Regions from separate parts of the Serpentinimonas raichei genome, predicted to be linked through region 2. Evidence: predicted binding sites of a transcription regulator. Region 2 holds the regulator's gene; each other region holds the start of a gene.
The links. The regulator FliA, encoded in region 2, starts transcription of late flagellar genes. The targets are predictions, from matches to a motif close to CTAAAGTTTNNNNNNNNNNNGCCGNTA.

Region 1 (6,824 bases), 380 kb from region 2:
ATCAACATGGGAGGCATCCTATCACCATCGGCGCGGCGTCAGCGCCGCGCAGGCTGTGGGCGGCCCCACGTGGGCTGGGGCTATGTGCGGCCCTGTGCCAAGCGCCCAGGGGCGATTTCAGTAGCGGTAGCCACCCAAGTAGAGCATCGCACGCATGATGCCAAAGGCCAGCCGATCCAGCAGGCGCTGGTGCCAGGGTCGGCTGGCGAGTCGCTTGGCATCCACGCGCTCACCGGCACTGCCCAGCAGTTCGTCTAGGCGGTTGCGCAGCAGGCGCGCAAAGGCGGGGTCGGTCGTCACCACGTTGGCCTCGCGGGTGAGCAGCAGACTGACTGGGTCGAGGTTGCACGAGCCCACCGTGGCCCAGCGCCCGTCGACCACCGCCACCTTGGCGTGCAGCGAGCTGGGGGCGTATTCGTGGATTTGCACCCCGGCGGCCAGCAACTGGTGATACACCGGGCGCGCGGCGTGGTATTGCAAAAACCGCTCATACTTGCCGTGCAGCAACAGCCGCACCCGCACCCCGCGCTGCGCCGCCCGCACCAGCGCGCTGCGCAGGCGCCGCCCGGGGATGAAATAGGCGTTGGCGAGCACGATTTCGGTGCGCGCCTGTTCGATCGCGGCCAAGTAGGCGCGCTCGATCTCGTGCCGGTGGCGCAGGTTGTCGCGCAACAAAAACACGGCTGGCGCACCCGCCACCGACTGCTCCAATTGCGGCCGACCCGGGTGCACGGCATGCTCCCACCACGGCCACGGCTCGGGGTGTGGCAGACCGGCGCGCAGCGCTGCCCAAGCGGCGCGAAATTCGCGCTGGCGCGCCGACCGCAGCGCCAGCATGCGCCACCAGAGCTGCTCCATGGCTTCGAGCATCTCGAGCACCAGCGGCCCGCTCACTTGCAGCGCGTAATCCAGACGCGGGGCCGCCAAGCGCCCGAGCAACACGTCGTCGCGGTCGTCGATCAGGTTGATGCCACCGCAAAAGCCCAGCAGCCCATCGATCACGCACAACTTGCGGTGCAGGCGGCGCCAGTTGCGCGGCAGCAGCAGCCCGACCCGGCCCAGCGGCCGGTAAAAGCGCCACTGCACCCCGGCGGCAGCAAAGCGGGCGCGCCAATCGGGCGGCACGTCTGGAACCCCAAAGGCATCCAGCACCAGCCGCACCTGCACCCCGCGTTGGGCCGCTCGCTCAAGCGCCTCGGCCACTTGCAGCGCGTCGTGGGCAAACTCGAAAATATAGGTTTCTACGTGCACCAGGTGCTGCGCGCGGTCTATGGCCTGCACCATGGCCGCAAACAGCGCCGCCCCGCCTTCGAGCAGGCGCAGGCGGTGGCCGGGTTGCAGCGCCCGTTTCAAATCCACCCCAGGTGCGCGATCAGCGGCAGGTGGTCCGACATGCGCCGCCACGCAAGGCCATGCGGCACGTGTGCGTGCAGCAGCTGCATGCCGCGCACATACACGCGGTCCAGGTGCAGCAGCGGCAAGCGCGAGGGGAAGGTGGGCAGCCGCAGGTCCTCAAAGGTGCGCAGGCCGAACTCGCTCATGGGCCGGTGCAACTGCACCCCCCAGTCGTTGAAATCGCCCGCCACCACCAGCGGCTCGGTCTCGGGCACATGGGCCTGCAAGAAGCGCCCCAGCGCCTGCACCTGGCGCGCGCGGCTGGCGTGGATCAGGCTCAGGTGCAGCACCACCACGTGCACCGTGCGCTGCTGCACCTGCACCGTGGCATGCAGCAGACCACGGCGCTCGAAGCGGTGGTCGGTCACGTCGTGGTGGCGGTGCTCGAGCACCGGCCAGCGGCTGAGCAAGGCGTTGCCGTGCTCGCCGTGGCGCGTCACCACGTTGCTGCGGTACACCGCCTCGTAGCCCTCGGGGGCCAGAAAATTGGCTTGCCCACCCGTGGGCCAATGGGAAAACACGCGCTGCATCTTGCGATTCACGCCGCGCACCTCTTGCAGGCAAACGATGTCGGCGTCGAACTGCTCCACCGCATGCCCAAGGTTGTGGATTTCAAGCCGGCGCGCCGGCCCCAAGCCCTGCACGCCTTTGTGAATGTTGTAAGTCGCCACACGCAAGCTGTCCATGGCCCGATCATGCCAGCCTCGCCGGGCATTTATCCAAAATTCGCTCCAAGCCGGGCTAAAGTTTTGCTGGGCACAACCGAAAACCTACATAACGGACTTGCACAAGGGTTCGTCGTCAAACCAGCATGGGGTTGGTTTTGACCCCCGGCCCAAGCCGGCGCTGTTTGCACTTGTTTGCTTCAAAGGAGCCTCATCATGGTCATGTCGATCAACACCAACGTCAATTCGCTCACCGCGCAGCGCAACGCAGCCGCCACCCAGAGCTCGCTGGCTGTCTCGCTGCAGCGCCTGTCTTCGGGCCTGCGCGTCAACAGCGCCAAAGACGACGCCGCCGGCTTGGCCATCGCCGAGCGCATGAACACCCAAGTGCGCGGGATGAATGTGGCCATCCGCAACGCCAACGACGGCATCTCCTTGGCGCAGACCGCCGAAGGCGGCCTGTCGGTGATGAGCGATATGATGCAGCGCATGCGCGAGCTGGCGGTGCAGTCGATCAACTCGACCAACACCCCGGCCGACATCGCGGCCCTGAACCAAGAATTCACCCAGTTGCGCGACGAAGTCAACCGCACCATCGGCGCGGTGCAGTTCAACGGCACCAATCTCTTTACCACCACCAACGACTTCAACTTCCAGGTCGGGGCCAACAGCGCCCAGACCATCACCATCGCCGGCGCTGCCATGAACATCAACGCCGCCGTCGGCGGCATGTCGGGTGTGACGCAAGCTGGTGGCGGCGCCTCCGGCCTCAACACCACCGTGAACGCCGCCAACTCGGCCGTGCTGGTGGCACTCGACACCGCCTTGGCCACCGTCAACTCCACCCGCGCCACCCTGGGTGCGGTGCAGAGCCGCTTCGAGAACACCGTCAACTTCTTGCGCACCTCGGTAGAAAACCAGTCCGCCGCCCGCGGGCGCATCATGGACGCCGACTTTGCTGCCGAAACCGCCAACCTAAGCCGCAGCCAAATCCTGCAACAGGCTGGCACCGCCATGATCGCGCAAGCCAACCAGTTGCCCCAAGGCGTGCTGGCGCTGCTGCGCTGATCTGAAAGGGGCGACCCAAGCGGCGCTCCCTATCGGCCGATCTTGGTTTTTGCCAAGGTCGGCCGTTGTGGTTTCGGGCCTGCTTGGGTTTTTCTGGCTTTTCCGCCTTTCAAAAAACCGCCGTTGCTGCTAGAGTACAAAAGGTTTACTGGCAGCGCGCAGGCAGCGCATCCGCTTTTTACCGCAGGAGTGCATCATGGCTATTTCATCACCCGGCATCGGCAGCGGACTCGACGTCAACGCCATCGTGCGCCAGTTGGTGGCCATTGAGCGGCGCCCGATCCAGCAACTCGAATCCCAAGCCGGCAGCCTGCGCACCCAGCTCTCGGCCTTTGCGCGTGTGCGCTCCGACTTGGCCGGCCTGCAAGACGCCGCCGCGCGCCTGCTCGACCCCAGCCTGTGGGGCAGCCGCAACTTCAGCTCCAGCAACAGCACCGCCCTCACAGGCAGCGCCGGCAGTTCGGCCTTGACCAGCAACTTTTCGGTGCAGATCGCACGGCTGGCGCAGTCGCAAGGGGCGGCTTCGACCGGGCGCGCGGTCGATGCCCCCATCGGGGCGGCAGGCACGCTGGAGTTTCGCGTCGGCACCTGGAGCGGCAACAGCTTTGGCGGCGGCACCCCGGTTTCGGTCGCAGTGCAAGCAAACGACACCTTGAGCACGCTGGCGGCGCGTATCAACGAGAGCAACGCCGGCGTGTCGGCGCTGGTGCTGCGCAGCGGCGGGCAGGAGCAGCTTATGTTGCGCGGCAGCAACACCGGCGCGGCGGCGGGCTTTGAGGTGCGCGCGCTCGACGGCGGCGGTGCCCCCATCACCGATTCCACCAGCGCCTTGGGCAGCCTGAACCACTTCCACAACGGCACCGCCTTGGTCGGCATGGGGCGCACCCAAGACGCGCTGGACGCGCAGTTCAGCGTCGATGGCGTGGCCCTTACATCGCCCACCAACACCGTGGCCAACGTGGTGCCGGGCCTCACACTCAATTTGCAACAAAGCACCACCGCCACCCTGCCCGGCAGCCCAGCCACGGCGGTGCAGGTGTCGGTGCAACAAAACAACACCGTGGTGCGCGAGGCCATCGAAGCCTTCCGGGTTGCCTACAACCGCATCAACGCCACCTTGTCGGAACTCACCCGCGCCGACCCTGCCGGCAACGCCGACGGCCCGCTGCAGGCCGACGGCACCGCCCGGCGGCTGCAAACGGCGCTGCGCCAGTTGGTGATGAGCGATGGCCCGAGCGGCTCGCCCTTGGGCCGCTTGAGTGACATGGGCCTGCAAGTGCAGCGCGACGGCTCACTGGGCGTCAACAACACCCGGCTCGATGCCGCCATGGCCAACCAAGAGGGCATGCGCCGCCTGCTCTCCCACACCGGCAGCGCCGGGGCCGACGTGGGCATCGCACGGCGCTTGCGCGACTTTGCCTTGGCCGCCAACGGCACCGAGGGCTCGGTGAACGGCCGCAACAGCGCCATCCAAGCCAGCATCGAGCGCAAGAACGACCGCATCGAGCGGCTCGAAGACCGGCTGGTGCGCACCCAAGCCAGCCTGCTGGCCCAATACAGCCGGCTAGATGCCAATCTGGGGGCCATAAACGGCTTGGGCAGCTTCGTGACGCAGCAACTGGCGCAGTGGAACCGCAGCAACAACTAGACCCGCTTCCTTTAAGCCTGTCAAGGCCGCTAATGCCCCCACAAAGCCCCGTTTATCGGGGCTTTGTCCTTGCAGCACCCATCTCACAATCTCCCCAACACCCGGTTCATCAGGTCAAACTTGGCGACCACAACGCAAACCGAGTGATTTGATCTGAACTACCGATCCTTCAAGGAGATTGCACCATGGCCCTGACCATCAACACCAACGTGATGTCGCTCAACGCGCAGCGCAACACGGCCCAAACCCAAGGGCAGATGGCCGTTACCTTGCAGCGCCTCTCCTCGGGCCTGCGCGTCAACAGCGCCAAAGACGACGCCGCCGGCTTGGCGATTGCCGAGCGCATGAACACCCAAGTGCGCGGCATGAATGTGGCCATCCGCAACGCCAACGACGGCATCTCGTTGGCTCAAGTGGCTGAAGGCGGCTTGGCCGTAATGACCGACCTGATGCAGCGCATGCGCGAGCTCGCCGTGCAGTCGATCAACTCGACCAACACCACGGGTGCAGTGGGCGACATCGCTGCCCTGAACCAAGAATTCACCCAGTTGCGCGACGAAGTCAACCGCACCATCGGCGCGGTGCAGTTCAACGGCACCAATCTCTTTACCACCACCACCGACTTTAACTTCCAGGTCGGGGCCAACAGCGGCCAGACCATCACCATCGCCGGCGCTGCCATGAACATCAACGCCGCCGCCGGCGGCATGTCGGGTGTGACGCAAGCTGGTGGCAGCGCCTCCGGCCTCAACACCACCGTGAACGCCGCCAACTCGGCCGTGCTGGTGGCACTCGACACCGCCTTGGCCACCGTCAACTCCACCCGCGCCACCCTGGGTGCGGTGCAGAGCCGCTTCGAGAACACCATCAACTTCCTGCGCACCTCGGTAGAAAACCAGTCGGCCGCCCGCGGGCGCATCATGGACGCCGACTTTGCCGCCGAAACCGCCAGCCTGAGCCGCGCCCAGATCCTGCAGCAGGCTGGCACCGCCATGATCGCGCAGGCCAACCAGATTCCGCAGGGCGTGTTGCGGCTGTTGCAGGGTTAAACTACCGCTTGCAAACCGCGTTGTGGGTTCGGCGGCACGGTGTTGCGCTGCTCAGATCGGAACCTGCGCATTGCTGCTGTGGTCCACTGGCGTGGCTTGATCGACTCTGGAGTCAAGAATTGGATATTCAACGCCTGCTTCCCGCTGGCCTCAAGCCGTGTTCGAGCGTGTACCAGCAGGGCGGGCAGCCCTACTACATCGTAGCCCCAGCCTACGACCACCGCTCGGCCGGTGTGCGCTTGCTGCACCAGCTTTGCAGCCTGCTCAACCAAATGGGGCACGAGGCGTATGTAAGCAGCCACATACTTGGCCCGGAGCTCTGGACTCCGCCCCTGAGCGATGCGGTCAAGCTGTCGCACTACAAAGCCGGCAAAAAACCCATCGTCATTTACCCCGAGGTGGTCAAAGGCACACCCTGGCAACTCGGCCAGCCGGTGCGCTTGGTGCTGAATGTACCAGGGCACCTGGGTGGCGATAAAGACTTTGGCAGCACCGAACTGGTTTACACTTTTCACCGGGCTTTTCATGCCACCGCACCCGTGCTGCGGCCGCCCATACAGGACTTGAGCGAGATCGTTCACGGCTGCCTGCCCCAAGCGCAGCGCAGCAAAATTGCTTACTACCACAACCGCTACAGCAGCATGGGTGGGGTGCTGCGCGATTTTGGCCCCGATGCGATCGAGATTTCCAGCAAAACCCCGGCCACGCACCGCGAAACCCTGCAAATTTTGAAGCAGGCCAAAATACTTTACACCTACGAGAATTCCGCCATAGTGGGCGAGGCCGTTTTGAGCGGCTGTGCGGTGGTGTTTCTGCCCAACCCCTTGTTGCTGAAAAAATTTGACAAGGTTCTGGAGCTGGACCAACTCAGCGGCATCGCCTGGGGCGAAGACCCCGCCGAAGTGCAGCGCGCCCTCGACACCGTACACCTGGCGGCGCAGGAATTCGAGCAACTCTTTGCGCCTTGGATCGAGCAACTGCAAAGCTTCATCGAGCAAA
Region 2 (6,824 bases):
GCGGGGGCGGGGCAGGGGAAGTGGGCGGTGAACCGGCAGTGATTCTGACCGGCGCCAGCGCGGCACTGGAAACCTGCCCGGCGGCATCGAACACCACGTTGCCCAGCGACATGCCCGAGACCCCGTTGTCGGCGCTGGCCACGACCTGCCACGTGTTGGCGGCCGGCAAGCGCACAAAGTACATCTGCAAGGCGATGGGGTTGCCTTGCGAATCAAACACATTGGCGGCGGTGCCAAAGGTTTTTTGGCCCTCGCTCAAGGGAAAACTGGCGCTGGTGGCCGGCGACACCACCTGCGGCGCGGCCCGGGCGTCGAGGTTGGCGCTCAGGAACAAGCCTTGCATGGCCACGTCTGGGTTGCTGCCGGTGCGGCGTGGGGCAATGGCGGCTCCGGTGGGCAAGCTCAGATCGGCGGTCACCACGCTGGTGCGCCGCCCCGCTTCGTCGGTCGGGAAGCCCTGCAAGCGCGAGCCGTTGTTGGTGACGATGAAGCCATCGCGGTCGAGTTTGAACTCGCCGTTGCGGGTGTAGAGGGTGGAGCCGTCGGGTGCGGCGACCTGGAAAAACCCGCTGCCGTTGATGGCCAGATCGAGCTGGTTGCCGGTGATCTTCAGGTTGCCCTGGGTAAAGAGCTGCGCCACCGTGGCCACCTGCACCCCAATGCCGGCGTTGTCGCCTCCCGCCGCACCCAGCGATGAGGCAAAGACCTCGGAAAACTCGACCCGCGAGGCCTTCATGCCGGTGGTGTTGGCGTTGGCAATGTTGTGCCCGATCACCTCCAGATTGCGCGACGATGCGTTGAGGCCCGACAGGCCAGTCTGAAAACTCATGGAATGCTCCTGATTGAGAGGGATGCGGCCTCAAAGAAAGGCCAAAATCTGCTTTTGGGTCATGGTGCTGCCGTCGGCGCTGCGCAGCCGCAGGGCCCCATCGACCACACCGACCGAATCGATGCGCTGGCGCGCCAGAGGCAGCGCGGTCACCGCCTGCCCGGCGCTGCTGGCTTGGACTTGCATGCTCCCCACGCGCGCCGGATCGATGCTGCCCAGCGGCCATTCGAAATGCTGCATACCCGCCCCGCGCGCCCCCAACTCGACGCTGCCCAGCACCTCGCCGGCCCGCCCCAGCACATCGACGCGCACCTGATCGACCGCCTGCGGCAAGCTGAAACTGCCCTGCGCCACCCCGTTGCTGACGGCCAGCGCATTGCCCTGTGCCACCACCTGGCGCCCGACCAGCGCCGCCGACTGCACCCCTTGCGCCATGTGAAACTGCTCGGCCAGGTTGTTGACGGTCTGGTTGAGCTGCTGGATGCCGGTGACGGTGTTGATCTGCGCCATCTGGGTCGTCATCTGCGCGTTGTCCATTGGGTTGAGCGGGTCCTGGTTGCTCAACTGGGCCAAAAAGAGCTTGAGAAAACGGTCTTGCGCGGCCTGCGGATCGGTGGCCTGCGCTTGGGCGCCGCCGCTGGCGTTGTAGGCGTCGATCTGGCTGCGGTTGAGCGGTGTCATGAACATGGGGAGGGCTCCAAAAAGGGGTCGTTCATTGGCCCATTTGCAGCGTGCGCAGCAACAGGGTGCGGGCGGTGTTCATCACCTCGACGTTGTTTTGGTAGGCGCGCGAGGCCGAGATCATGTTGACCATCTCCTCCACCGGGTTCACGTTGGAGTGCGTCACATAGCCTTCGCCGTCGGCGCTCGGGTGTTGCGGGTTGAAAACGCGCCGGTTGGGCGCATCGCTCTCGATGATGTTTTGCACCCGCACCCCGGCCGAGGCCGGGTTGTTGCCCATGGGCACGGTCTGAAACACCACCTGGCGCGCGCGAAAGGCCTGTCCGTCGGGGCCGGCCACGGCGTCGGCGTTGGCCAAGTTGCTGGCCACGGCGTTGAGGCGCTGCGCCTGGGCGCTGATGGCGCTGCCCGAGACATTGAAAATGGTGAACATCGACATGAGGTTGCTCCTTCACTGACCCTGGATGGCGCTGAGCATGGTGCGCACATGGCCGTTGATGAAACGCAGGGTCGATTCGTACTGCACCGCGTTGTGCATGAAGTTGGCGCGCTGCTGGTCCATGTCGACGCTGTTGCCGTCTAGGCTGGGCTGGGTCTGCACGCTGTACTGCACGCGGTTGCGGTCGGCCACATCGCCCAAGGCGGCACTGGTGCGCAAATGGCGCGCATCGCCCCCCCCAAGCACCGGCATGGCGCCGGCGCGCAGCTCCGACCCGCGCGCCTGCACATTGCCCAACGCCTGCTTAAAGTCGAAGTCGCGCGCCACGAAGCCGGGCGTGTCGGCGTTGGCGATGTTGCTGGCCAGCACCTGCTGGCGGTGCGCCCGCAGTTGCAAGACGTCGGAGAAAAACTCCATGCGACGGGTCAGGTGCTCGAACACGCTGCGCTCCTGGTGTGGAAGGGCCGGGGGCACGAAACCAATGGCCCCCGATGCAGCGATTGTGGAAAACTTGAGCCCAATCCAAGCGCGGAATAACTGAACCAAGGCCGCGCTTATTCCGCTTTAGCCGATCCGGCGACTGACTACAGTTGGCGCAACCTCTCCTTGCCCCATGTCACCACCCCGCTCAATCCCCACCCGACCGGCCTTGCCCACCCGGGGCTGGCTGCGGTGGGCGTTGCCGTGGGTGTTGGGCCTAGCGGCCAGTGGCTTCAGCGCTGCAGGCAGCGTCAGCGGGCCAGCGCAGTGGTCGCAACAAACCGAACAATGGATCAACCAGCAACTGCTGGCCCAGCTCGACCCCAGCCTGCCGCTGCGCCCCGAGGTGGAGGTGGGGCGTTTCGACAGCCGCTTGCGGCTGGCCCCGTGCCAGCGTGTGGAACCGTTTCTGCCCGCGGGCACCCGACTCTGGGGGCGCACCCGCATTGGGCTGCGCTGCACCCAAGGCCCGGTGGCGTGGAGCGTGTTTCTGCCAATTCAGGTGCGCGTGTGGGGCCCGTCTTGGGCGCTGCGCCAGCCGGTAGCCGCTGGCACGCCGCTGCGCCCGGAAGACGTGGAGCCCATCGAGTCCGATTGGGCCGCCAGCACGGCCCTGCCCCTGACGCAGTCCGCGCAATGGCTGGGCTTGGCAGCCAGCCAAACCCTGCAACCCGGCCAGGTGCTGCGCCCGGGCATGGTGCGCGCACCGCAGGTGTTTGCCTCAGGCACCCAGGTGCGCCTGGCTATGCAGGGACCGGGCTTTAGCCTGTATGCTGCAGGCACGGCGCTGCAACACGGCATACTCGGGCAAACGGTGCGGGTGCGCCTGCCGAACCGCAAAGTGGTCAGCGGCGTGGTGCGCGACGGGCAAACGGTTGAAGTCCGGATGTGACTTAAAAAAGACACCCAAAAAGCCAAAATAGGGTTAAAGTCTGCCCATCTTTGGCCGATAAAGCTCTCAACCGCCCCACTCAAGTGGGGTTTGGAGCGTGTCATGAACATCAACAGCCTTTCCGACAAGCCCGTCACCCCTGCCTCCCTCGCCCAGTCGCGGTCGCTGGAGCGTGCGGCCGTGCCTGCGCAGGCTGCCACCAGCACAGCCGCCCCAGACGCCCCAGCCAGCGTCGAGGTTCGGCTGTCGCCGGTGACGCAAAGCATGACCAACAACGTCGCGCGCTCGGGCACCGATGTGTTCAATGCCGAAAAAGTGCAGGCCATGCGCAGCGCCATTCAAAACGGTTCGTTTTCGGTCAATGCCGAAGCCATCGCTGACCGCCTGATCGCCAGCGCGCGCGACATGCTGAGTGTGGCGGCTGCCGCCCCGCGCAACGAGCAGCCCGTCCAGCCGGGCCGATGAGCGCTGCCGCCGCCGTGCCGCCGCCTTGGCAGGCCGCACAGCAGGCGCTGCTGGGTTTGCATGCAGCCATTGCGGCCGCCCACCAAAGCGGCCTCGAATCGATCGGGCGCGATGACGCCGAGCCCTTCATCGGCCTCGTGGCCGATCTGTCCCGTGCGTTAGAACGCAACCTCCCCACTTTGCAAGCGGCTGCGCTAAGCGGCCCCATGCCCCCCGCAACGGCGGCGCTGCTGCAGCAAGTGGCTCACGAGTTGCAAGCCCTGCTGGCACTCAATAGCAAGCTGTCGGCGCGCACGCAGCGCGCGCTCGACGCCCTGTTCCCGGCCGACCACGTCAAGGCCTACAGCCGCTTGGCTGGCCGCGCCAACCCATTTTCTGGCCCGCTCGCCAGCGGCAACGGCGGCGGCTACCTCAAAGCCTAGACCCCGGCGGCGCAAGGCACCGCACCGACCCCAGGCTTTAGTGTTCGCGCAGCCGCGCCCGCAGCCGGGCAATCGATTGGCTGTGCAACTGGCTCACGCGCGATTCGGTCACCCCCAGCACGGCCGCAATCTCTTTGAGGTTCATGTCGTGCTCGTAGTACATGCTCATCACGTATTGCTCGCGCTCGGGCAGCTTGTTGATGCCCTCGATCAGCGCCGTGCGCATGCGCTGGTCGCTCAGCATGGTTTGTGGGTTGGCGCTGTCGTCGGCGGGCAGGTAACGGTCTAAAAACTGGTCGTCCTCACCGGCACCGGCCAGGTCTTCGAGGTACACCAGTTGGGTGCCGCGCACCCGCGTCAGGCTCTCTTGGTACTCGGCAAGCGACAAGCCCAGCTCGTGCGCGATTTCGGATTCGCGCGGCACCCGCTGCAGCCGCTGCTCCAGCCGCTGCACCGCCGCCTCGATGTCTTTTTGCTGCTTGCGCGAGCTGCGCGAGAGCCAGTCGCCGTCGCGCAGCTCATCGAGCATGGCCCCGCGTATGCGCTGGCTGGCAAAGGTCTCGAACTGCACCCCCTGCGTGGGCTCGAAGCGCGACAAGGCTTCATTGAGGCCGATCATGCCGACTTGGATCAGGTCGTCGATTTGGACGCTGGCGGGCAGCCGGGCCATCAGATGATGCGCCAAGCGGACCACCAGGGGGCTGTATCGTTGGAGTTGGGCATCGCGGTCAAGCGTACCTTTGGCGGTGTACATCAGGAACTCCGCTGGTCTGATCAGCTGAAAGCGCGAAAAAATCGTTTGATATGGAATGAACATGGGGATGTCTCACGCTATCTTGCAGCACCAACGCCGTTTCCAGAACCCGTTGCGCACAGGACTCATCGGCCGCTGGGTGCAAGACACCCCGCTGACGATCATACCCGAGCGGCCACACCGTCGGCCGCAGGCCCAGACGCAACCACGCCTGCTGGCGCAGCGTCTGCACCTGGGCGGGCTCACTGCCTGGGGCCCAAGGCCTTGACCCGCCAGAGGCCGCTTCGGCATCGGGCAGCCACAGCACCAAGGGCCGCAAGGCCGCCACCTGCCACAGCACCTTAAGCGCGTTGTAGGCGTACACCAAACTGGCTGGAGTGGGGTTGAGCACCACCAGGGGGCGCGCCTGGCTGTCGGCCAACAGCACCGCCCACGCCTCCAGCGGGGCCTGCCAGAGCAGCACCCCAGAGGGTGGCAGCAACTCGTCCCAATCGCCCAGCCCTGCGCCGCTGAGCGCAAGCGGCCCACCCGCAGCGGGCAAACCCTCGAAGCGCAGCACGCTCAGGCCGAGCCCGTGCAAGCCGCACTCGAGCTGCGTCAGCAGCGCCTCGGTGAGCGCGCGGTCGGGGCTTTGCACCACCGGCAGCAAGCGCCTGGGTGGCCGCAAGCCCAGGGCCGCCAGGCCGGCGGCTTGGTCGAAGCCCAACTCACGCATGACGCCCATCCAAGGCCACCCGCTCTTGACCCGATTCGGCAAAGTACAGGGGCAACTCGGCCGACTGCGGATCAAAGGCCGATTTGCCGCTGGTGGCCATCGAGAGCCGCACCAGCGTGGGGGCGTCGGGGCGCTGCCAGTCTTCGGGCACGCGCTGGCCGGTGCTCAGGCCACGCAGCACCAGCTGGTGCCGGATTAGGGTGTCGAGCGCCGGGCCGAGCTTGGCGGCCTCGTCGAGCTTGGACAACACCACGCCGTGCAGGCTGGGCCCCTGGTAGGCATGCACCACCTCTTCGAGGGTGTCGCCATGCGCGCCGGCGTTGAGCACCAGCAGTTTTTTGATGCTCGGCGCCGCCAGCAGCTCCATCATTTCGGCAATGCGCGGGTCTTTTTGGCCCAAGCCTGCGGTGTCGATGATCACCATGCGTTTGTTGGCCAGCAGCTCCAGCAAATCTTGCAGCGCGGCGCGGTCGTGCGCCAGGTGCGCCACCACGCCCAGCATGCGCGCATAGGAGCGCAGCTGCTCGTAACCGGCCACGCGGTAGCTGTCGAGTGTGATCAGGCCAATGCTGCTCGATCCATAGGCCTGCACGCATTGCGCCGCCAGCTTGGCCGCGGTGGTGGTTTTGCCCACCCCGGTGGCCCCCACGAGGGCAAACACCCCGCCTTCGTCACAGAGGTGGCCGGCCTCGCGGTGGGTGCGCAGGTTGCGCGCCAGCACCTCTTGCGTCCAGCGAAAGGCCTCGGCGGGGGCGTAGCTCTCGGGCAGACGCTCCATCACGGCGCGTGCCACGGTGGGCGAGTAGCCGCAACGGATGAGTTTGAGCAGCAGCCCGGCCTCGATCGGGTTTTGTTTGGCCTGCCCGAGCCAAGCCAAGGTGCTGAGCCGCTCCTCCATCATGGCTTGGAGTTTGTCGATCTGCTCGGTCAGGCGCGCTGCCGCAGCTGGGGTGGCTGCCGCGGCCACGCTGGGCTCGGGCTGTGCGGGGGCTGGGGCTGGGCGCGCTTTGGGCCTGGGCGGCTCCTGGGGGGTCTGGGCAAAACGCAAGCGCACGTCGAATTCCTCTGGCTGCAGCCGCGAGCCGTCGCGCGCGGGCGCGGCGCTGCGTGCCGGCACCCCGCCTTGGGCGCGCAGCGGCTCTTGGGG
Region 3 (6,824 bases), 140 kb from region 2:
GCACCGGCACGTAATCGACCACGCGCCAGCCGCGCCGCGCTGCGCTGGCAGAGGTGTCCTCGACTTCAACCGCCGTGCGCACCGACCAATGGCGCGCCACATGCAAGGCCATGCGATACAAGACCGCCCCGGCCGGCCCTAGGCCCATCGCTGCAAACACCACAAACGCCACCATCACCCCAAACACATGGCGGTGCGCGGCCAGCACCGAGTGTTCGATCACATGGCGCAGCAACTCCTGCTGCGGCAACTCGGCTACCTCCACCCCTTGCCAGCGCGCCAGCTCGGCCCGCGCCGCCGCCTCATCGCCCGACTCCAGCGCCACCCGGATGGAGGTGAAGTGGTGGCTGAACTGCCTAAAGCCCAGCGTGAGGTAGAGCACCAGCGCCGCCCACGCAAAACCGAGCAGACCGTGCACCCAGTTGAGCAAGCCGTAGATCAACAGCGCGAGCACGGTGGGCAGCAGCACCGCCAGCGCCCAAGCCAGCCAGCCATGCTGCCACTGCCCGGCATCGAGCCAGCGGCGCGCAGCGGCCGCCCAAGCGCGCAGCGCAGCGTGGGCCGGGTTGTCGTCGGGCAAGGGGCGCGCCTGTTCGAGCACCAAAGCCAAAATGAGGGCGAACAAGGTCATGGGTTGGCATCATAACCAGTGCAACCGCTTTCGGCCAGCCCTGTGCAGGCTGTCCTGCGCCTGTCCTAGAACGCACCCGCCGCCGGAGCGCCGGGGCCGGCTCAGGCACTCAACAGCCGGTACAGGTTGCGCAGCATGGCCGCCGTGGCGCCCCAGATGTAGCACTCCCGCGTGCCGTCGTGCCAAGGCATGGAAAACCATTGCCGGTGGCTGCCTTGCCAAAGCAACTCGTGGCGGCGGTGGTGCGCGGGGTTCATCAAATAGGCCAGCGGCACCTCAAACACCGCCGCCACCTCGCGCGGATTGGGTTGCAAACGCTGCCAAGCGGGCACCAGCGCCAGCACCGGCGTGACGATGAAGCCGCTGCCGGTGGTGTAGATGGGCAATTGACCCAGCACCTCGACCGCCTGGTGCGGCAGCCCGATTTCTTCTTCCGCCTCGCGCAAGGCGGCGGCTTGCGCATCGGCATCGGTGGCGTCGATCTTGCCGCCCGGGAACGCGATCTGGCCGGGGTGATCGGGCAAGGCAAGGCTGCGCTCGGTGAGCAAGAGCGTGGGCTGCGGCCCGGTGCGCACCGCCATCAACACCGCCGCCGGGCTCGGCACGCGGTCGATGAAGCGGGGCTCGTGGTGCAACTCGGGCTGCCAGACCGGAGGGGCCGCAAAGCGCTGGCGCAGCGCCATGGGCTGGCACTGCGCCAGCGCCACGGCGGGCAGGTGGCTGTCGGTGCCGAGCACGGGCACTTGGGTGGGATCAAACATAGCTGGCCGGGCGGCTGCCGCGCATGCCGCACCACACACACCCGCCTTGAAGTTAAGATAAGCGCTATTGTGCAGGGGTTGGAAGCGCAACACACAGGAGGCGGCATGGATGGCGCATGGGCAGCGGGCGCATCGTGGAAAGCCCGATTCGGCAAGTCATCCCACCAGTGGGTCTTGGCGGCTTTGTGCGCCGCTGCGTTGGCGCTGGCCTCGGCTCAGGCCCAAGCGGTCGAGGCCAATCAGGCTTCACCCGCCGACCTCGATGCCATCAAGGGCATAGGCCCGGTGATGGTCGAGCGCATCGTGTCGGCGCGCCAACAGCGTCCCTTTGCCAACTGGAGCGATTTTTCGAACCGGGTGCGCGGCGTGGGCCCCGCCACCGCGACCCGCCTGTCGGCCAACGGCTTGACCGTCAACGGCAGGCGCTTGGGCCAAGAACCCCCGCCCACCCCCATCCAGTGGCAGCCCATGGTGCCACGCCCGCTGGAGCCGGCGCACTCACCCGGCCCCGCACCCAAAGCCCACAACTGACCGGCACAAGCCCTCCAGTATTTCCTCAAGTCGGCGCCCAATCCAACGATATAAAAGGCATGACCCGCGGATCGCCAAAATTTGCATCCACCCCTTCGACCCACCCACCCACCATGGCCATCCACCTGCTCGACTACTATCAGGCGATCGAAAGAACCAGCCAAGCGATGCTCGATGCGGCACAGACGCAAGACTGGGACGAGATGGTGCGCCTCGAAAGCGCCTGCGCCGTGTTGATCGCGCGCTTGCGCGAACTCGGCAGCGAGACCCCCCTGACACCCGAAGAGCGCGCGCGCAAGCAGCGCATCATGCTCACCCTGCTGCGCCACGATGCGCAAATCCGAGAATTGGTGGAACCTTGGGTGGATGAGTTGGGCACCGTCTTGCACCCGCCGCAGTCGCGGCTGCTGCACTAGTCTCAAACCTGCATATTCATCACATCGGTGTAAGCCTGCATCATGCGGTTGCGCACATGCAGCGCGGCCTGAAAGCCGATTTGGGCCTTTTGCATGGCCAACATGGTTTGCTCTAGGCTGACATTGGGGTTGCCGATCTGGAACTCGGTCTGCAACTGCGTGGCCCGGTTTTGTGCCGCGCTGACGTTGTGCAGCGCGGTTTTGAAGGCCTGCCCAAAACCACTGGCACCGGCAACCTCAGCCGCGCCCCCGGCCTCGAGGGAGGGTGGACGCGTTGGCGCGCGCACTGCGCCCGCAGTGACGGTCGTGGGGGGGGTAAGGCGCAATTCCATGGCAGTATCCTTGCAGTACGGGGTTCAATCCGACGCAACCGATGCTACGGCTCGGCGCGGCCCAGCTTGAGCCCGATAAGACACCCATCCAAGGGGCTTTTCCTGCTTTAGATTCCGGGATGGGCTTTCATAATTGCCTCAAACCGCCCGCCCTCCCGCCCTTTCACGGCGCTTGAACCCCACCGCCACGCATGAACACCGCCGTTGCCACCGTTGATGCCCCCTTCGCCCAGGCTGCGGGCCGTCCCAACCGCCTGGTGCAAGGCTTTGCGCGCTTGGACAGCGGGCGCAAGCTCATGCTCGCCCTAGGCGCCGCAGGCCTGCTGGCCCTGCTGGTGGCAGCCGTCCTAATGGCCGGCCGGCCCGAGTTTCGGGTCTTGTACGCCAATCTGTCGCCGCAAGACGGCGGCGCCGTGATCGAGCAGTTGTCGCAACTCGGTGTGCCCTACCAACACTCTGAGGGCGGCACCGCGATCTTGGTGCCGGCCGACCGGGTACACGACGTGCGGCTGCAACTGGCGGCGCAAGGGCTGCCGCGTGGCAGCGTGGTCGGCTTTGAGCTGATGGACAGCGCCCGCTTGGGGATGACGCAATTCCAAGAACGCCTGAATTTCCAGCGCGGCCTCGAAGGCGAACTGGTGCGCTCGATTTCCTCGCTCAATGCCGTGGCCGAAGCGCGCGTGCACCTGGCACTACCGAACCAGACCGGGTTTTTCAGGGAGCAGCAAAAGCCCTCGGCCAGCGTATTGCTGACCCTGCACGGCGGCCGCACGCTGGACCGCGCCCAAGTGGCCGGCATCGTGCATCTGGTGGCCAGCAGCGTGCCCGAAATGCGCCCCGCCGCCGTGAGCGTGGTGGACCAGCAGGGCAATCTGTTGTCGCAAAGCGCCGACGGCGCACAAAATGGCATCGATTCGCGCCAGCTCGAATACCGGCGCATGGTCGAGCAGATGTATGCACAGCGCATCTTGGATCTGCTCGAACCCTTGGTGGGGCGCCAAAACGTGCGCGCCCAGGTCACGGCCGACGTCGATTTTTCGGTCACCGACCAGACCAGCGAGCAATTCCGCCCCAACCAAACCCCCAACGAAGCCGCCGTGCGCAGCGCTCAACTGCTCGAGAGCGGCAGCCAGACCGACCAAACCCCCGCCGGCGTGCCGGGTGCGGTGGCCAACTTGCCGCCGGGGGCCGCTGCCGCCCCCATCAACGCCCCCGATGCCGCTCCCTTGGGCGTGGTGCCGGGACAAAACGTGGGTGGCGGTACGGCCGAAGCCAACCGCCGACGCGAGCAAGTCACCAACTTCGAGGTCGACCGCACCGTGGCCGTCACGCGCGGCGCCACCGGCAACATCCGCCGGTTGAGCGCGGCCGTGGTGCTCAACCATGCCGAAGGCACCGACCGCCGCGGCGAGCCCACCAGCACCCCCTTGTCGCCCGAGCTGATGGCGCAGATCAATGCCTTGGTGCGCGAAGCGATCGGCTTTAGCGAACCGCGCGGCGACACCGTCAACGTCATGAACGCCGCCTTTAACCGCACCGCGGTGGAAACCATCGAGCTGCCGCTGTGGCAGCAGCCGTGGCTGCAAGACCTGATCCGCAGCCTGGCTTGGCCACTGGGCCTGTTGCTGCTGGGCCTGATCGTGTTCTTGGGCATGGTGCGGCCCTCGCTCAAGCTGATGGCGGCCCAAGCCTCAGAAGGCGCCGATGGCAGCGCTGCACCGGGCGGCCAGCTCAACGCGCTGGTGGACGACCAACCCCAGCGTCCAGGCTTGCCCGCACCCGCATCCAATGAACCCACGGCCGAGCAGTTGCGGCTGGAGGATGCGCGACGGCTGGCACGCGAAAACCCGATGGCCGTGGCCAACATCGTGCGCGGCTGGATGAGCGGCGAAGCGGCGACGCCGGCCACCACCACCTGAGGGGCCCATATGGCGACAATCGGGCGACAATCGGGCCCTTGACAAGCCCAAAGGTAACGCGCAATGGCTGACAGCGACGACGGACTGCAGGACGCGGCCATCTTCCTCATGTCGCTCGGCGAAGAGGAAGCGGCCGAGGTGTTCAAGCATTTCTCTCCCAAAGAGGTACAACGCCTGGGCGAGACGATTGCGCGCATGCGCGCCGTCAGCAAAGACAAGGTCGATGGCGTGGTCGACAAGTTCACCGCTGAGGCGGCCTCGCAAAGCCTGCTGGTCTCGGACACCGACAACTACGTGCGCGCCGTGCTCAGGCGCGCGCTGGGCGACGACAAGGCCTCGTTGCTGATCGACCGCATCCTGCAAGGGGGCGATGTCTCGGGCATCGAGAGCCTGAAATGGATGGACCCCAGTTCGGTGGCCGAGCTGCTGCGCAACGAGCACCCGCAAATTCTGGCCGCCATTTTGGTGCACCTCGACCAAGACCACGCCGCCAGCGTGCTCAAGTATTTCACCGAGCGCACCCGCAATGACGTCATGCTGCGCATCGCCACCATGGAGGGCATCCAGCCGATGGCCCTCAAAGACCTCAACGAAGCGCTCTACCAGGTGCTGGCGGGCGGCGACAAAATCCGCAAGAGCTCACTGGGCGGCGTCAAGGCGGCGGCCGAGATCATCAACCTGCTCGGCACCAGCCTAGAGACCACCGTGGTTGACTCGATCCGCGAGTCCGACCCCGATCTGGCACAAAAAATCATGGACAAGATGTTCACCTTCGAGGACGTGAACAAGCTCGACAACAAGGCCATGCAGATGGTGCTCAAAGAGGTGTCATCCGACGCGCTGGTGATCGCCCTCAAAGGCGCCAGCAGCGAGCTGAAAGAGAAAATCCTCGGCAATATGTCGAGCCGCGCCGCCGAAGCGCTCAAAGAAGACCTGGAATCGCGCGGGCCGGTGCGGCTGTCCGAAGTCGAGGCGCAGCAAAAAGAAATCCTCAAGGTGGTGCGCCGCTTGTCTGACGAGGGCCAGATTTCGATTGGCGGCGGAGGCGACGATGCCTTCGTCTAGCCGCGCCTCGCACTATCAGCGCTTCATCCCACGCGAGGAAGTGCTCGAGGTGGCAGCGGTGCAGTTTGGCCCCATCGACGGACAAGCCCAGCGCCACCCCACCCCCGAGGCACAGGCGCAAGAAGATCTGCACCAGACACAGCAAGAGCAGGCCTTGCGCCAACAGGCGTGGGACGCGGGCTTCGAGGCTGGCCAGCTTAAAGGCGCCGCACAAACGCGGCTCGAATTGCAGGAGCAAACCCTGCTGACGCAACGCGAACAGGCGGAACGGGTGGCAACCCTGCTGCATCAGGCACAAGCGGGTTTTGATCGGCTCGAACAGGCGCTGGCCGAACAGGTGTTGCAATTGGCCTGTGAATTGGCGCGCCAGGTGGTGCGGCGTGAGCTCAGCACCCCGCTGCCGCCCTTGCGCAGCGTGGCCCAAGAAGCGCTGGCTTTGCTGATCGACGACGGCCGCCCGGCCACTCTGCGCCTGCACCCGCTGGATGCCGCCCTGCTGGCTGAGCATGCGGCGCTGGAGGCGCACGGCAGGCCAGTGCAGGTGCAGCCCGACCCCACCCTGAGCCCGGGCGACTGCGTGGTGGAATGCGCCCATGGCGGCGTCGATGCGCGGCTGGAACAACGCTGGCAGCGCGCGGTGGCCAACTTGGGGCTGGAGCCGCCCTGGCAACCCGGCGGGCAAGCCGATGTCTGAGCCCCAAGCCCCAGACCTACCGCCGCGCTGGCAAGCCTTCATGGCACTGGCGCACCAGGCGGCCACCCAGCACACCGCGCTCGAAACCAGCGGCCGGCTGGTGCGCCTAGCCGGTTTGGTGCTCGAAGCCCAGGGCGTGCGTGCGCCCGTGGGCTCGCAATGCGTGATCGACACCCCCGGCGAGCCCGACAGCGCGGTGCTGGCCGAGGTGGTGGGCTTCAACGCTGACCGCGCCTACCTGATGCCGGCCGGCGACGTGCAGGGGCTGGCCAGCGGCGCACGGGTGCGCCAATTGCCTCCCTACCGGCCGCAACTGCGCTTGGGCGACCCTTTCAAGCCCCTGCCGCCCAACGACCGCGGCGTGCTGCGGCTGCCGCTTGGGGGCGGGCTGCTGGGCCGGGTGGTCGATTCGCACGGGCATCCGCTCGATCACCAGGGGCCCTTGCGCGCGGTCGTGGTCGAGCCGCTGGAGCGC

Region 1: a site for FliA is predicted at 2,137-2,163, ahead of SRAA_RS04155 (flagellin N-terminal helical domain-containing protein). Genes of this name have one in related genera too.
Region 3: a site for FliA is predicted at 1,948-1,974, ahead of SRAA_RS01730 (flagellar protein FliT). Genes of this name have one in related genera too.

What each region holds. Positions count from the first base shown of each region.
Region 1 is NZ_AP014568.1:877,287-884,110, reverse strand. Features, by position in the region: gene folE (GTP cyclohydrolase I) at 1-8, opposite strand, end outside; gene clsB (cardiolipin synthase ClsB) at 118-1,359, opposite strand; gene SRAA_RS04160 (endonuclease/exonuclease/phosphatase family protein) at 1,350-2,081, opposite strand; gene SRAA_RS04155 (flagellin N-terminal helical domain-containing protein) at 2,277-3,128, shown strand; gene fliD (flagellar filament capping protein FliD) at 3,325-4,776, shown strand; gene SRAA_RS04145 (flagellin N-terminal helical domain-containing protein) at 4,962-5,825, shown strand; gene SRAA_RS04140 (glycosyltransferase) at 6,098-6,824, shown strand, end outside.
Region 2 is NZ_AP014568.1:495,719-502,542, reverse strand. Features, by position in the region: gene flgE (flagellar hook protein FlgE) at 1-829, opposite strand, end outside; gene SRAA_RS02410 (flagellar hook assembly protein FlgD) at 860-1,516, opposite strand; gene flgC (flagellar basal body rod protein FlgC) at 1,542-1,949, opposite strand; gene flgB (flagellar basal body rod protein FlgB) at 1,962-2,366, opposite strand; gene flgA (flagellar basal body P-ring formation chaperone FlgA) at 2,563-3,321, shown strand; gene flgM (flagellar biosynthesis anti-sigma factor FlgM) at 3,424-3,786, shown strand; gene SRAA_RS02385 (hypothetical protein) at 3,783-4,208, shown strand; gene SRAA_RS02380 (RNA polymerase sigma factor FliA) at 4,246-4,962, opposite strand; gene SRAA_RS02375 (hypothetical protein) at 4,937-5,677, opposite strand; gene flhF (flagellar biosynthesis GTPase FlhF) at 5,670-6,824, opposite strand, start outside.
Region 3 is NZ_AP014568.1:359,597-366,420, reverse strand. Features, by position in the region: gene SRAA_RS01745 (CobD/CbiB family protein) at 1-631, opposite strand, end outside; gene SRAA_RS01740 (CoA pyrophosphatase) at 733-1,392, opposite strand; gene SRAA_RS12160 (ComEA family DNA-binding protein) at 1,498-1,923, shown strand; gene SRAA_RS01730 (flagellar protein FliT) at 2,037-2,339, shown strand; gene fliE (flagellar hook-basal body complex protein FliE) at 2,342-2,671, opposite strand; gene fliF (flagellar basal-body MS-ring/collar protein FliF) at 2,863-4,590, shown strand; gene fliG (flagellar motor switch protein FliG) at 4,654-5,655, shown strand; gene SRAA_RS01710 (FliH/SctL family protein) at 5,642-6,349, shown strand; gene fliI (flagellar protein export ATPase FliI) at 6,342-6,824, shown strand, end outside.